Linked DNA regions of Paraglaciecola psychrophila 170. The protein of the gene in region 1 binds, or shares a complex with, the protein of each later gene. Links are inferred from orthologs where the notes say so. Each region holds a gene or a part of one and is shown on either strand. Other genes may lie near its edges.

Evidence for each region.
Region 2: the proteins of C427_RS19315 (region 1) and C427_RS16125 are in contact, whole or in part, in a crystal structure (PDB 1YFN), measured with the Escherichia coli proteins. The link is inferred for Paraglaciecola psychrophila 170 from one-to-one orthologs.

The regions. Positions count from the first base shown.
Region 1 is NC_020514.1:4,412,135-4,420,515, reverse strand. Bases 2,632-5,325 are described here. They hold C427_RS19315 (ClpXP protease specificity-enhancing factor), read left to right. Parts: upstream 2,632-3,623; coding sequence 3,624-4,028; downstream 4,029-5,325. Other genes in these bases: C427_RS19305 (phosphoheptose isomerase), read right to left, coding at 4,694-5,287; C427_RS19310 (BON domain-containing protein), read right to left, coding at 4,112-4,690; sspA (stringent starvation protein SspA), read left to right, coding at 2,977-3,609; C427_RS19325 (cytochrome c1), read left to right, coding at 2,632-2,787. Also shown: petA (ubiquinol-cytochrome c reductase iron-sulfur subunit), read left to right, coding at 151-783; C427_RS19330 (cytochrome b), read left to right, coding at 785-2,053; more of C427_RS19325, read left to right, coding at 2,050-2,631; C427_RS19300 (YraN family protein), read right to left, coding at 5,330-5,704; C427_RS19295 (penicillin-binding protein activator), read right to left, coding at 5,691-7,634; rsmI (16S rRNA (cytidine(1402)-2'-O)-methyltransferase), read left to right, coding at 7,772-8,381. UniProt on the Escherichia coli protein: Enhances recognition of ssrA-tagged proteins by the ClpX-ClpP protease; the ssrA degradation tag (AANDENYALAA) is added trans-translationally to proteins that are stalled on the ribosome, freeing the ribosome and targeting stalled peptides for degradation.
Region 2 is NC_020514.1:3,671,841-3,680,476, reverse strand. Bases 2,075-5,023 are described here. They hold C427_RS16125 (sigma-E factor negative regulatory protein), read left to right. Parts: upstream 2,075-3,208; coding sequence 3,209-3,838; downstream 3,839-5,023. Other genes in these bases: C427_RS16115 (SoxR reducing system RseC family protein), read left to right, coding at 4,836-5,023; C427_RS16120 (MucB/RseB C-terminal domain-containing protein), read left to right, coding at 3,795-4,835; rpoE (RNA polymerase sigma factor RpoE), read left to right, coding at 2,584-3,165; nadB (L-aspartate oxidase), read right to left, coding at 2,075-2,344. In the rest of the region: C427_RS25980 (hypothetical protein), read left to right, coding at 154-345; C427_RS25065 (MaoC/PaaZ C-terminal domain-containing protein), read left to right, coding at 357-581; more of nadB, read right to left, coding at 746-2,074; more of C427_RS16115, read left to right, coding at 5,024-5,324; lepA (translation elongation factor 4), read left to right, coding at 5,497-7,293; lepB (signal peptidase I), read left to right, coding at 7,294-8,199; rnc (ribonuclease III), read left to right, coding at 8,200-8,636. UniProt on the Escherichia coli protein: An anti-sigma factor for extracytoplasmic function (ECF) sigma factor sigma-E (RpoE). ECF sigma factors are held in an inactive form by an anti-sigma factor until released by regulated intramembrane proteolysis (RIP).

The DNA.
Region 1 (8,381 bases):
TTCATTTTTTTGACGATTTCCTTGTCTTTTATGTGGGATTTCTTTTATCATTTTCGGTTAATAGAAAAACTTTATTTCTTGATTCGCGTATAATCCATGTGCCACTCAAAATGTGAAGTGTCAGTCAATTTAACCCTCGGAGATTAGTGGATGAGCAATGTATCTTTAGATGCGCATGATTCGTCTAAAACCGAAAACCAGCCAGTTAGCAGTAATAGACGCCGATTTTTAACGGTAGCTACATCTGTTGTTGGTGGTATCGGTGTAGTCGGTGCTGCAGTGCCTTTTATCGCATCCTGGAACCCCAGTATTAAAGCAAAAGCAGCTGGGGCGGATATCGAAGCTGATATCAGTAAAATCCTACCTGGTCAGTTGATCAGAGTTATCTGGCGAAGTAAACCCGTTTGGATTGCTCGCAGAACACCTGAGTTGCTTGCTTCATTAGCTAATTTTGACGATCAACTTAAAGATCCCAATTCTGATGAAGAGCAACAGCCAGCATTCGCTAAAAATCAATATCGCTCTTTAAAAGAAGAGTATTTAGTGTTGGTAGGTATTTGTACGCACTTGGGATGTTCACCACAACATTTAAAAGATGGTGCATTTGAAGAATATGTTGAAGGTGCCCCAGAGGGCTTTTTCTGTCCATGTCACGGCTCCAAGTTTGATATGGCAGGGCGAGTTTTTCAAAATGTACCCGCAGGCCTAAACCTAGTTGTGCCGCCTTATATGTATATTGACGATAACACTATCTTGATTGGTTCCGAAGAAGGGGCAGCATAAAATGTTGAAAAATTTGATGGAATGGGTTGAGTATCGCCTTCCCATAATGCGCGTTGCTAACCAGCACGCCATTCAATATCCAGCACCCAGAAATATGAATATTTGGTATATGTTTGGATTTTTGGCGACTATAGTCTTAGTTAACCAAATCGTGACAGGTGTGTGGCTAACTATGAGTTATACACCTACTGCTGAAGAAGCCTTTGCTTCAGTAGAATACATCATGCGTGATGTTGAATACGGTTACATACTGCGCTATATGCACAGTACTGGCGCATCCGCGTTCTTTATTGTTATTTACTTGCATATGTTCAGAGGCATGATTTACGGTTCTTATCAAAAGCCACGTGAATTACTGTGGTTGTTTGGTATGTTTATTTACTTAGCACTTATGGCAGAAGCCTTTATGGGATATGTCCTTCCTTGGGGCCAAATGTCCTATTGGGGCGCTCAGGTAATCGTATCGTTGTTCAGTGCTATTCCAGTAATTGGTCCAGATTTAGTGATTTGGATACAAGGCGACTACGTTATTTCTGGAGCAACATTAAACCGCTTCTTTGCGCTACACGTTATTGCACTTCCTTTAGTTATTGTGATTTTAGTGTTCTTACATATAGTCGCATTACATGAAGTAGGTTCTAATAATCCAGACGGAACTAACGTTAAACGTAAGAAAGGTTCGCTTAGCGAAGAAGAAAAAACCAAGTATAAAATTCACGAATATTACACAGATAAATACGATATTCTTGACGACATCGTCCCGTTTTTTCCACACATAGTCTTGAAAGACTTGGTCGGGTTTGCTGTATTCTTACTTGTGTTCTGCTACATCATGTTCTTCATTCCAGAAATGGGCGGGTATTTTCTAGAGGCGCCAAATTTTGAGATTGCTAACCCGTTGAAGACCCCTGAACATATTTTCCCTGTATGGTACTTCACACCCTTCTATGCAATTTTGAAAGCTGTACCTCATAAATTAGGCGGTGTTATTGCAATGTTCTCGGCCATTATTTGCTTAGCTTTATTGCCTTGGATTGATAGAGGAAAAGTGAAGTCTTGGCGCTACCGTTGTGGCTTACATACTTGGAATTTGCTTACGTTTGCTGCAGTATTTATATTCCTCGGTTACTTGGGTGGTACTCCTCAAGAAGCATGGAAAATTACTGCATCGCAAATAGCGACCATTATGTATTTCGGTTTCTTTGTTTTATTGTTTTTGTACAGTAAAAACGAGCGGACTCATCCAGTACCAACGAGGATCACAGAATGAAAAAGATAATTTTTATATTGTGCTTGTTGGTACCAATTGTGGCCAGTGCTGCTGGTGGCAGCAAAGTACCTCTAGATAAGGCTGAATACGACTTGACAGATAAAGCGTCTTTGCAATCCGGTGCACAGACCTTTATGAACTACTGTTTAGGTTGCCATCAAATGCAATATCAACGGTATCAGCGTACTTTTGAAGACTTAGGGATCCCCTTAGCACTTGGTCAGGAAAACTTGCAGTTTACGGGTACAAAGCCCGGTGACCATATTAAAAATGCTATGCCGACTGAATCTGCCGCTAAATGGTTTGGTGCGCCGCCACCCGATTTAACGTTGACGGGTCGAGTTCGAGGTGCAGATTGGATTTATACTTACCTAAGATCCTTCTATGCTGAAGACGGAACTACCTTTGGTGTAAACAATATGGTATTTGCAAACGTGGGTATGCCTCACGTGTTGCAAGAGCTTCAAGGTTTACCAAGCAAAACCTATGAGACAACTTTGATAGACGGACAGATGGTTGAACGTTATGTTGGCATTAAAGCAGACGGAAGCGGACAGCTAAGTGCACCCGAATATGACAAAGCGGTATTAGATTTGGTTAACTACTTAGTTTATGTCGGTGAGCCTTCACGTTTGCAGTCTGAGTCTATAGGCCGCTGGGTCATGATTTTCCTATTAGTATTGTTAGTTTTGGTTTATTTACTTAAGAAAGATTATTGGAGAGATGTACACTAATTCAGCAAAACTTTGTTTGGAATTTGATGTATAATCCGCAAAATTTTTTGGAAGGGGCTATATATAATGTATATGCCCCTTTCTTATCCGTTTTTAATTAGTTGATTGACCTACTAATCACTAGTAAAAGAACAAAGCAAGATGCCTAAGGCACGATGCGATTATGTATGACATATAGGAGAAATATAAATGGCTGTAGCCGCCAATAAGCGTTCAATAATGACGTTATTTTCAGACACGATAGATATATACAGTCACCAAGCACGCATAGTATTAGCGGAAAAAGGTGTAGGCGTAGAAATTAGTTTTACGGTTCCTGACGAGTTACCTGAAGATCTGCTCGAACTCAACCCCTATGGTACTGTGCCTACTCTTGTTGATAGAGAGTTGGTTTTATATAATTCACATATCATAATGGAATATTTGGACGAGCGTTTCCCGCACCCACCTCTTATGCCGGTTTATCCTGTATCCCGTGGGCAAAGTCGTTTGACTATGCACCGTATACAAAATGATTGGTATGTACTAGCAGAAAAAATCATGGCTAAGAAAGGCGATCTAGAAGCAACGCGTAACGAGTTACGTGAAGCGTTTTTATCTTTAGCACCATTATTTGCTGAAACACCTTATTTCATGAGTGAAGAATTTAGCTTAGTTGACTGTTACCTAGCACCATTATTGTGGCGTTTACCTGCGTTGGGTATCGAATTAACGGGTACGGGTAGTAAAGACGTGAAAGCATATATGAAGCGTATTTTTGAGAGACCTTCTTTTATAGCGTCATTGACAGATCAAGAACGTGAAATACACAATCCTCTATAAAAGGACAAAGTGATATGACACCTAATCAGCCATACTTATTACGTGCATTTTACGAGTGGATTGTAGATAACAATCTTACTCCGTACATAGTGGTCGACGCGCATTACGCTGGTACTCAAGTGCCGCAGGAGTTTGTTCAAGACGGCCAAATAGTGTTAAACATGTCTCCATCGTCTACTGGTAATTTACAGTTAGGTTTAAATGACATTATGTTTGACGCTCGTTTTGGTGGTGTGCCAAGGAATATAGTGGTTCCTTGCCCAGCAGTATTAGCTATTTACGCCAAAGAAAACGGTGCGGGTACAGTCTTTACTGTTGAAGAAAACATCGCTTCTGATGAAGTAGAAAATAAGACTGATGGCAATGAGACTAATCAAAAACCCAAAAAGGGAAAGCCTACTTTAACAGTTGTTAAATAGTCGAATTAGAAATATTCAATTAAAAAAGCGCTTAGAGGCGCTTTTTTTATTTGAACTAACATATTGTTTAGTCCGGCTCAGAGTTAAGAATATTCAAACGCTTTTATTACTTGTTTGACACCACTAATATTACGGGTGATTTCTACAGCAATATTCGATTCATGTTCACTGACCAATCCCATCAAGAATACCTCGCCGTTTTCGACCTCTATCTCAATGTGCAGGCCATCTATACGCTTATCAGCGATCAGTTTCGTTTTGATTTTTGAGGCAATCCATGCGTCATTCGCCACTACGCTTGCAGGTATAGGAGAGCCTAAACGAATTTGGTTGTGTAGTTTTTTTATGTTTTTTACTGACGAAGCAAGATTTTCTGCTTGCTGTATAAGTGCCTGAGTCGGAGCCTGACCTACTAACAGGGCAGTACCATTAAATACTTGAACCGAAATGCTGGTTTGTTCATTTATTGCAACGTCATTATATATAGCAGTAGAGATACGGCCGGCAGTTGTTGTATCGTCAACCTGGGTGCCTATTGTACGTCGGTCATGTGCAACCGACACTGCACCTACTCCAGCCCCTATGAGCAACCCTGCACAGCTTTGTAACAATAAGGTTGTTGAGATCAACAAGGGGATGTAAATGTTTCTTGGTTTTAACATATTTTACTCCTGAAAATTTTCAGGGAACAAACAATTGTCAATTCCCTCACAAAGGCTATGCACCACTAAATAATGGACTTCTTGAATACGTGCGGTTCTATTTGAGGGCACGCGGATTTCTACATCATGCTGGCTGACTAATCCTGTCATTTGACCGCCATCCATACCCGTTAAAGCGACTATTGTCATATCACGGCTTAGTGCCGCTTCCATCGCTTTGATTAAGTTTTGTGAATTACCACTAGTGGATAAGACAAACAAAATGTCACCAGCTTGACCCAAGGCACTGACTTGTTTTGAATAAACTTCTTCGAATGTAAAGTCGTTGGCTATTGAAGACAATGTGGCACCATCTGCAGTTAACGCTAGTGCAGGTAAACTGGGCCTCTCACGTTCAAACTTATTCAGGAGTAACGATGAAAAATGCTGTGCAATGACAGCTGAGCCACCATTGCCGCAGCATAATATCTTGTTACCGTTAATCAATGCATTAACCATCATGTAAGTCGCGTTAGAAATATGCTCAGGTAATAACTCAATTGAGGCAATTTTAATTTGAATACTTTCTGTAAAATTGGCCTTAATGCTTTCTAACATAACTCTCCTAATAAATTAATAACTTTTCATCGCAGCAATGGGTTAAACGCTTTTTAACCAATTGATGTTTTGCTGTTGCTGGCCTTTTCCCTCTATGGCCACTAGGTCGATTCTATGTGGGACAATGCTAGGGTTGAAACCTTTATCCTGCATGTAATGCATAACAGCAGATTCAAATTTACGTTTTTTCCTAGCATGAAAAAACTCTATAGCAGAGCCGTATTGACTCCGACTTCGGTATTTCACTTCTACGAAGACCAGTTCGTCCCCGTCTTGCATGACTAAGTCTATTTCACCTGTGCGACAACGATAATTTTGCAGAATAAATGTAAGACCTTGCTGTTCTAAAAAGGTTCGAGCAATACGTTCTGCCTCACTACCGATTAAAGGTGAGAGGGCCTGCTTAATCCATTTCAATTAACTTTACTCGGTCTTGGGCAACTTGTGCCCATAGTAAACGTCTGTGTAATACACCCTTGTCGTCTACATTGATTTTACCGGTTAGACCATAACTGACGACTTGTGGCAGTGTCTTTAATCGACGTAAATTAGGCAATAAATTGTAGGCATCAAAACCCATAGCAAATAACCTTAACAGGGTATCCTGTTTTTGTGGCCAAAGTTGTGTGGTTTGTGAAGCTAAACTCTGCCAACTATGATCGGGCAACATCCAAGGCATATCTGTGAATGTGAGGTTACGTAAATCTCTCAGGCTGTTACTGTTTAAATCTAGGCTATAACTACGTGAAGATGCAAATACCGACAATGACTTTTGAGCGAATGGACTTAGGCTTGCTTCGATAATAGGGTTGAGCAACTGGGCTTGTTCAGGGTTGGCAAATAATACTATGGCATCGATATCTCGACGATTTCTTTCTACTCCAAACACTTCGACATCAGCCAATACTTCCATTTGTCTGATGCGCTGCTTACTTTGGGCTACATCCAACATTTCTGATACACGGTTCCGCATGTTTTTACTGTCTGTAAATATAGTTAAGTCTGGTTGAATTGCATTGGGTGCTTCTTGCCACTTGGCGACAAAAGCTTCTGCCATTCTTTGTGTTGTTGGATTGTTTGCTGCAAAAACAATTGGTCTAACTAATTGTTTTTGTTGCATATGTAACGCTAATTGCTGAGCTTCGTCTTCTGGTGCTAACGAAAAGTAATAATGTTCCGCCACGGGAGAACTTGGCTCAAATAAATTGCCTAATTGATTAATTGTGATTGTTTTTGTTTTTAACTGCACTCTGTTGAGTGCCAAAAGAATCTTATCTGAGGGTAAAACCTCGGTCAGTTCAGTAATTTGTTCTTTAACCAATGGCCCTAAAACCACATCAAAATCAGCGACCAATGTATTTAATTGCTGTGCTGTTTTTAACGCAGAATCAAAAAAGCGTATTTCACGATATTGCTGAACGTTGTCTTGAGCTATGTTGCCTGTTGCACCGTCATAATCAGATGAATTGTTTGAAGTAAATTTTGCGTTGGGCAAATCTTCCAAATATGCGGCCAGAATGCCCTCTTTTATGGCTAAGCCTTGATTCGCGAGTCTGCCCGTTAGTGGTAACAATACCGCGATGCGTTTAGCCTGAATCGGTTCTTGCTGCAACGAAAATTGTATTTCTTCTGGAAGGTTAATCACCAATGGGTGACCCAAGTGTCTACTCTGCCAACTAACTAATTGCTGGTTAAACATCTCCGGCTTTAATGCAAAACGTTTGACAATGATGGCAAGCTGTAGCCAAGGTTGCAATGACGGCTCTGATAAGCGGGCATTTTCTAATTCAGGTAAGTCTAGTGCTTTGATCCATTCCCAAATGGTTCGAGTTTTATCCAGTTCTTCCATATTGGTATTTTGCAATGCTATAGCAGCTTCTAACCATTGTTTTTTGTTAACATGAAGTTGAGATTGCAAAGCAGCGATGCGAGCTTGATATCCATAAGCACCAGTCAAATTAGTCAGTATCGCCTCCACTTTATGAAACGTTTTATCAGACAAAATTAAATAACACTCAGCTAAAATCAGATTGGCGTGAGTGTAATGGCGGTTGTCTTGTAACTCTGCTTGCAGCACTTTTAGCAACTTAATACTTTTTGGGCATTGCTGTTCTGCCTGCAATGATTCTGCGGCCTGTATCAGATAATTATTACGTTGGTACACATCAGCGTTGTTTACATAATTTTGTTGTGCACGGGTTAGGTAGTAATTACTGTCTTTTGCTTCTTCTGTGATTTTTTCTGATGGCGAGACTAAAGTTTTTGGTGACTGCCGAGTAGAGTTACTCGCACATGAGAGTAAACATAAAATAGCGACACAAAATACAACAAACGTTCGAAATCTCATCGCTGATATCCATTAAATAATATGTTTAATAGTTTATAGTAACGGTTATAAATATCTAATGCTTTGTGACTAGGTTAGGAGATAAAACTTATACTTAGACAAACCTTAGATGATCCCTTTAATTTGGAGAGTTAGCATTGATTGAATCAGGCACGTTATTTATCGTCGCCACGCCTATTGGCAATCTGGAAGACATCACACACAGGGCTTTACGTATATTGACTGAAGTTGATTTGATTGCGGCTGAAGATACACGGCATAGTCAGCGTTTATTGCAACATTACGATATTTCGACGCGATTAACTTCATTACACGATCATAACGAATCGCAGCGGGCTAAGCAGCTTATCGAAAAGCTTAAATTGGGCGAGAATATAGCCTTGATTTCTGATGCGGGTACACCACTGATCAGCGACCCAGGGTATGGTTTAGTCAGTCAGTGCCGAGAAGCCGGGGTTAAAGTTGTACCATTACCTGGTCCGTGTGCTGCCATCACCGCATTATGTGCTGCGGGCTTAGCAACTGACAGGTTTAAGTTTGAGGGTTTTTTACCGGTCAAGGCTGTGGCCAAACAGCAGGCATTACAGCGTTTACTGACTGAGACCAGCACCAGTGTGTTTTATGAATCTCCCCGCAGAGTGGCAGACACTGTCAGGCAAATCGTAGCTGAGTTGGGTGAAGCCCGACAAATGGTGGTGGCAAAAGAGCTTACCAAAACTTTTGAAACGTTTTACTCCGGTAACGCCC
Region 2 (8,636 bases), 740 kb from region 1 along the record:
CAAGCCTTTTCATCAATTAGTCGACTGGGACCCTATGTCTGAGTTTGTTCACCCCTGTTATTTATATTATTTGGCATTTCCTCTGCATGTCAAGTTGCTTTACTGCCTGAATTTATGATTACTTTATTAGGCTTAGTCCATGTAAGTAATCAGATGAAACAACTTCGGCCAATTAAGAAAACTGAAAGATTAATTGTGTCTACTTGTTTTAGAGAATTAGAGGTGCATCCTAAAGTATGGTTATTTTCGATTAAGGTCGAATTTCACAGTGGATTTGAATTGGTATGGCAAAGTACGAGTACTAATTTATTTCGCGCTGAACATGATTCGTCTTTTCTCCTATAGTTGGATCTTCGTTGACGTCTTTAACTCAACCCTTAAATACTACATGGGATCTTAGTAGCACTTTAGGTCGTCAATATGCGAAAGTATCTGGTGATTTTAACCCTATACATTTAAACAAGTGGTTGGCTAAATTATTTGGATTTCAACAGCACATTATTCACGGAATGTTGACCAAGTCTTATTGTATCTCTGCATTGCAAAAGGTGACCCCCCTCTCTATTTCTAAACGCCTTTGAAGTTAACACTACATTCAAGCAACCTGTGTATTTGCCAAGTGAGGTAACTTTGTCAATTCAACCTTATATGTATGAAAGTTCTCATGATGAACTACATTTTAAGGTGGTAGGTAAGCAGATTAACCTCCAGCAACAACCACTACATATTATTGGTAAAATTATCTCTATTTAACATTGTTCTTAATTATAGTGGGTTTGGGATCATCAAGTTTGTTAGGGTAGTCGAGGTTAAAGTGCAAGCCTCGACTTTCTTTACGTTGTTTAGCGCACTTTACTATTAACTCAGCCACTGTAAGTAAGTTTCTAAGCTCAAGTAAGTTATTACTAACTTTGAAGTTAGAATAATAATCATTTACCTCCTGTTGTAATAATTCTATTCGATGACTTGCACGCTCCAATCGTTTATTGGTTCGCACAATACCAACATAATCCCACATAAATAAACGTAACTCATGCCAGTTGTGTTGAATAATTACTTCTTCATCAGAGTCACTTACCTTGCTTTCATCCCAAGCATTAACTTTCTCTTCGAGTACATCTTTATTTAGTCTAGTAGATATATGAGCCGCAGCAGAATGTGCGTAAACAATACATTCCAAAAGAGAGTTACTTGCCATACGGTTTGCACCATGCAGGCCAGTATACGCGACCTCTCCAATGGCATATAGATTGGCTATATCAGTTTTTGCATATTTATCTGTAACAACGCCGCCGCAACTATAGTGCGCTGCAGGGACAACAGGTATGGGTTGTTTCGTAATATCGATACCTAAAGAGCGACACTTCCGATAAATATTTGGAAAGTGCTTAACGATAAAATCACTAGGTTTGTGACTGATGTCTAGGTACATACAATCAGCACCTAAACGTTTCATCTCAAAATCAATAGCTCTAGCGACAATATCACGAGATGCCAAATCACCTCTTTTATCAAATTTATGCATAAAAGGTGTGCCATCCGGATGACAAAGTTTTGCTCCTTCTCCTCGTAACGCTTCGGAAATTAAAAAGTTTTTAGCATCTGGATGATATAAGCATGTTGGATGGAATTGATTGAATTCCATATTCGCAACACGACAACCTGCGCGCCAAGCCATGGCAATCCCATCACCACTAGAGACGTCTGGATTAGACGTATATTGATAAACTTTACTTGCACCTCCTGTCGCTAGCGAGACAAATTTACTGCGAATGATTTCCACCCTTTCTCTTTTCCTATTCCATACATAAGCGCCTAGTAGGTGGTTTTCAGCATGTTGGCTTTTGATAAGATCAACGGCATTATACCGCTGAAATAAATGAATGTTAGGGTGTTGCTGTACTGCTTCAATAAGGGTAACTTGAACCGCAGCACCTGTTGCGTCTGCTGAATGTAAAATTCGTCTGTGGCTATGACCACCTTCTCTGGTTAAGTGAAACCGGGTTTCACCGTTTTCTGAGTTTTCTCGGTCAAATGGCATTCCAAAATCTATTAGCCACTGCATACATGTTTTGGCTTGAGATGCTGTGAATTCGACGGCATCCTTGTCACATAATCCGTCGCCGGCTAAAAGTGTGTCTTCAACATGCGATGCAATAGAATCATTTTCATCAAACACGGCTGCAATACCGCCTTGGGCATATTTGGTGGAGCCTTCAGAAATATCACTTTTACTTAATACGATCACTTGGCAATGATCGGCAAGTTTTAATGCGTGACTTAAGCCTGCAGCGCCACTTCCAATAATAAGTACGTCACATTGATGTTCAATAGTAGAGTGCATAAGGTAGAATAGGTATTAATTGATTATTTGTTTGGCAATACTAATTTACAGATTTTAAATTACAATGCTTTTCATAAATGAATATAGATAAATGTCGGTGGTTACTGGTTAATTAATTGTACATTGCTGGTTATTTTTGAAAATAAATTGGTTTAATTAGAACTTTTCAAATTTCATAGAGTCAATAGTATTGCTTGCATGAGCCGTAGTATATTTTCCCACAGGAGTAAGGGCTCGAAATGAGCGAGCAGATAGCAGACCAACAGATTGTTGAAAGAGTACAACGCGGAGACAAAAACGCTTACGGGTTGTTGGTAACGAAGTACCAACACAAAGTATCTTATTTAGTCTCCAGGTACGTTAAAAATTCAGGGGATGTGGCAGATGTGACGCAAGAAGCGTTTATTAAAGCTTACAGAGCACTACCAAATTTTAGAGGTGATAGCGCATTTTATACTTGGTTATATAGAATAGCTGTAAACAGTGCCAAAAATTATCTTGTGTATCAAGGAAGAAAGCCTCCCGCAAGTGATGTTGATGCCGAAGAAGCAGATTATTATGACGGCAGTGATGCATTGAAAGAAAATAATTCACCCGAGAAAAATTTAATGTCACAGCAAATGGAAAGGCTGTTGTTTGACGCCATGGAAAAGCTGCCCGAAGATCTCCGTATGGCTATCAGCCTGCGCGAACTAGAAGGCTTAAGCTATGAAGATATTGCTAATGTGATGGATTGCCCGGTAGGAACCGTAAGATCGAGAATATTTAGGGCTAGAGAAGCATTGGATAAAGTAATTCAACCATTATTAATGAATGATTGATTTTCTATTAAAGTAGAAATTATACTAGCGGGAACCATACTGTATGTCGCAGAAATTTGAAAATTTATCAGCCTTAGTCGATGGTGAACATGATATATCCACCTCATCGAGTAGCCTTTTGTTAGATGCGGTTAAAAATGATGCTGAATTGCAACTGAAATGGAAAAGTTACCATCTTATTCGTGATGGTTTACGCCAAGAACTACCAGCAAATATTAACTTTGATATCGCTGACAAGATAGCCCAAGCCATAGAAGCTGAACCTGCAATACTGGCTCCGAAGAAAACTTGGCGCGACCTACCTCTAGTTAATAATATTATTCCTTTTGCTAAACAAGGTGGGCAAATGGCAATCGCTGCATCTGTAGCTGTTGCGATGATTATTGGAGTCCAGCAGGTTAATCAGTCTGAGGTAAACCAACCTTTTAATGCAGCACCGCCTATCCCTGGTATTCAAGGTGGTTTATCACCAGTCAGTTTTGACCAAACTCGCTCTATACCTAACTCTGATGTGGTTCAACAAAAACGCCGGATTAATGCGTATTTAACAGATCATAATCAACAAATACGCTTTAAAACTATTCAGTTAAGTAATGATAAATCTGCGATAATGAGCCAAGACAATAATAATGAAGAGGCGCAATCAGACATTGTTGAAAACATTCCACAATAAAATTTATTGCAGAGTCTTACTGGCTCTTCTACTAACTTTTTTTGTTCCTTTGCAAGCATTTGCTCAGGAACAAATCTCGAGCGAAACATCTAACAGTTCATATCCATCTGATAGCGCTCGGGCATGGTTAGATAAAATGTCAAATGCTGTTAAGTCTCTTAATTACACTATATCCTTTATTTTGTTGAAGCCTGAAGTTGATTCTCAACCCTATCTTTGGCGACATGGTGTGAATGAAGATGGTATTGAGATGGAACAACTTAATCTTTTAAACGGCCCGGGTAGGGAGGTCGTTCGTATCGGTGATAAAGTCAGTTATTTTGAACCTAACGTTCCACCCTATAGTTTGCAGTCATCTATTATTAATGGGCCTTTTCCTAGCGAGTTTTTTCAACTTCCTGAAAAAATAATGTTAGGTTATGAATTTATTTTGGTGGGGCGGAGTCGTATTGCCGGTCGTGCTGCGCAACAGATTCGTATCATCAGCAAAGACAATAGCCGTTTTGGTTTAAATGTTTGGCTTGACCAGGAAACTGGATTGTTATTAAAAATGAATATGTTTGGTCAAGAAGCTCAGCTTATAGAGCAAATTCAAGTGACGGGATTACAAGTTACCAAAGAACCGGACCCTTTCTTCGCAAAAATTGAGCCCGGAATGTTACCTGAAGTAGTAAACTTTAGACCCAGTGTTCCATTAAATTCACCGTGGACAATTGGTTATATTCCTAAGGGAATGACAATACTCAAAAGAGACCTGCGTCGTTTATCAGGCTCAGGTGAAGTGGTTGAATATATTATGCTGAGTGATGGTTTAGTTGATGTCTCTGTGTATTTGCAAGAGAGAGAAAATAATAAGCCGCAAGAAAATTTAGTGGGCACAGTCCAATCTGACACATTGTTAACTATTGAGCATGGTGAATTGAATATAACAATTATCGGCAAGCTTCCAGCTGCCACCGCTAATGCAATAGCTAAATCGATTAAAAGAATTAACTAAATGATTGAAGAAATTGGGGTTATTTCTGCGATAGAGCAACACGACTTTCAACAAGTTGTCATCGTTGAAACACAAATTAAGTCAACTTGTGGAAGTTGTGAAGCTCAGTCCAACTGCGGAACAGGAGCAATAGCAAAAGTTTTTGCATCAAAGCGAGAAACTTTACGATTTAGATTGAATGAGATAGTTGAAGTGGGGCAAAAAGTTAGTTTAGGTATCCCAGAAGAAAATCTGCTTAAAGCATCCGCGATGGTTTATTGTCTACCTTTATTTGCCCTTATTTTGTCTGCACTTGTTGGACAAAGCGTCTTTCCCCTACTTGGACTGATGTCAGAAAGATGGTTGATTTTATTCTCGGTTATTTGCAGCTATTTGACTTTTAGATTTGTGCGTCGTTTTTTATGTAATTCTGATCAGGGGGAATTTCACCCTCGTATCCTAAAAGTTTTTCCTTTAGAAATTGATAATATCCAAGTTAAACAAGTATAAGTTTCACTTTCTATCACAATAACCAACAAACAATACTCATGTTGTGTCGCAAAGTGATTGATAAAACTGTAAAATTCCTCTCTATTTAATTTTTTGTCCCATACTCTAGCAGCCGATGTTTGTTTTACTAGTTGCTTGGAAACAAAACCACTTGGTGATTTTCTAAAACTTTATGCAACATAAGCACATACGTAACTTCTCAATTATTGCTCATATAGACCACGGTAAATCAACTCTTTCTGATCGCTTGATCCAACATTGTGGAGGATTGACCAGCAGAGAAATGTCTGAACAAGTCCTCGACTCAATGGATATTGAGAAAGAGCGTGGCATTACAATTAAAGCGCAAAGTGTCACGCTTAACTACACCGCAAAAGATGGTCAGACTTATCAATTAAATTTTATCGATACGCCTGGACACGTGGACTTCTCTTATGAAGTGTCTCGTTCACTTGCAGCCTGTGAAGGTGCTCTTCTGGTTGTTGATGCTGGTCAAGGGGTTGAAGCGCAGACCTTGGCAAATTGTTATACCGCTATTGATTTGAATATGGAAGTGGTGCCCATCATTAATAAGATTGATTTGCCACAAGCTGAACCCGACCGTGTCGCTGAAGAAATAGAAGATATAGTAGGTATCGACGCTCTCGATGCAGTCCGCTGTTCTGCCAAAACAGGTATTGGAATAGAAGATGTACTAGAGGTTATTGTTCGTCAAATCCCGCCTCCTGAAGGTGAGATAGATGCGCCTTTAAAAGCTTTAATTGTTGATTCTTGGTTTGATAATTATCAGGGTGTTGTATCTCTTGTGCGAATTATGCAAGGTGAGTTACATAAGAACGATAAAATCAAAATTATGACAACGGGTGGCATTCATCAAGCTGATAAAGTGGGTATATTCACACCTAAAGCAAAAGATACAGGGGTGTTAAGAGCCGGTGAAGTAGGATTTGTCATTGCTGGTATTAAAGAAATTAATGGGGCTCCAGTAGGGGACACTATTACTTTAGCGAAGCGCCCTGCAACTGAAGCTCTTCCGGGCTTTAAAAAGGTCAAGCCTCAAGTATACGCAGGCCTGTTTCCTATTAGTTCTGATGACTATGAAGACTTTCGTGATGCATTAGCAAAATTAAGTCTCAATGATGCATCTCTGTTTTTTGAGCCAGAAAGTTCATCTGCACTAGGTTTTGGTTTTCGTATTGGTTTCCTCGGTATGTTACATATGGAAATCATCCAAGAACGTTTGGAGCGTGAATATAATCTGGATTTGATTACCACTGCGCCTACCGTGGTGTATGAAGTGGTCACCAAAGAGGGGGAAACTATCTATGTAGATAACCCTTCAAAATTACCTGCTGTGAATGACATTGAAGAGATTCACGAACCGATAGTTGAAGCACATATTTTAGTGCCGCAGCAATTTCTTGGTAATGTTATTACTTTGTGCGTAGAAAAACGTGGCATGCAAACCAGTATGACTTATCACGGTAAACAAGTAGCTGTGAGTTACGATTTGCCGATGGCCGAAGTGGTGATGGACTTTTTCGATAAACTTAAGTCAACCAGTCGAGGTTTTGCATCTCTTGATTACAATTTCAAACGTTTCCAAACGGCTGAAATGTCACGCTTAGATATTTTGATTAATGGCGAGCGTGTAGACGCACTAGCGATGATCACGCACAAAGATCACGCCGTGACTCGTGGTCGGCAGTTAGTAGAAAAACTTCAAGAGCTTATCCCAAGACAAATGTTTGATATTGCTATCCAAGCGGCTATTGGAAATCAGATAATCGCTCGCAGTACCATTAAGCAATTACGTAAAAATGTGACCGCCAAGTGTTATGGCGGTGATATTAGTCGTAAGAAAAAACTCTTGCAGAAACAAAAGGATGGAAAAAAACGTATGAAGTCAGTAGGTAACGTAGAACTACCTCAAGAAGCCTTCTTAGCATTGCTTAAGGTAGGCAAATAGATGGCTAATTATTTTTCAATATTTTTGGTTATACTCACCTTTGCTTCGGGATTGATTTGGTTGGTCGATAGCTTAATGTTTGCTTCAAAGCGTCGTGAGAGAATGGCGATTGCTACCGGCCCAGTTGGCACAACATCGGCTTTAGATCAGGATGCACAATTACCATGGATAGTCGATACCGCCCAACAGATTTTTCCTGTTATCGCTTTTGTCATGGTGTTGCGTTCATTCTTGTATGAACCTTTTCAAATCCCATCTGGCTCAATGATGCCGACGTTATTAGTTGGGGATTTTATACTAGTTGAAAAGTTTACTTACGGACTAAAAGACCCAGTAATGCGGAACCAACTTGTAAATATTGGTGAGCCTAAACGCGGTGATGTTGTAGTCTTTAAGTTTCCACCACAGCCACAATTAGATTATATAAAACGTGTAGTAGGCCTGCCTGGCGATACTGTTATTTATCGGAACAAACAGCTTCAAATTAAACCTGCTTGCGATACTCCAGAAAATTGCCAGCCATTTCAGACACTAGATTTAAAGTTTGAGAGTCGAGGGGAAGCCTATCAACAGTTTGCACCACTAGAAAAATATACAGAGCAATTAGGTGAAGTTAGCCATCAAATATATCGAACCCAAGGCAGAGCCAGTTCTAGTCGTTATTATTCGCAACCGGGAACGCAAGCGGATGAATGGATTGTGCCTGAAGGAGAATATTTTGTGATGGGGGACAATCGAGATAATAGTGAAGATGGAAGATATTGGGGATTTGTACCGAAAGAAAATTTAGTGGGTAAAGCCGTCGCTATTTGGATCAGTTTCGAATTTGATCGTGTGCCCAGTAGTTGGATACCAGGATGGATCCCAACTGGTGTTAGGTTTGAACGAGTGGGTGGCATAAAATAAATGCCACTTGTTAACCCTTATCTACCTTTGTATAAACGCTTGGGTTACATTTTCGTGGATGAGGCTAATATAGTTGAGGCCCTAACTCATCGAAGTGCTAGTAAACAACACAATGAACGTCTGGAATTTTTAGGTGATGCTATATTAGGTATGGTGATAGCGAAAGCCTTATATCAACGTTTTCCTAAACAACCTGAGGGTAAACTAACTCGGATGCGTTCAAGTCTTGTAAAAGGGGATACCTTAGCTGAAGTCGCCAGAGAATTTGAGTTAGGCGAGTTGTTACTGCTTGGTCCTGGTGAGCTTAAGAGTGGAGGTTTTCGCCGAGATTCAATATTAGCCGATGCAGTCGAAGCTATTATCGGTTCTATTTATTTAGAAGCGGGCATGAATAAGTGTGAAGCTTTAATTCTGGATTGGTTCGCTTCAAGGCTTAA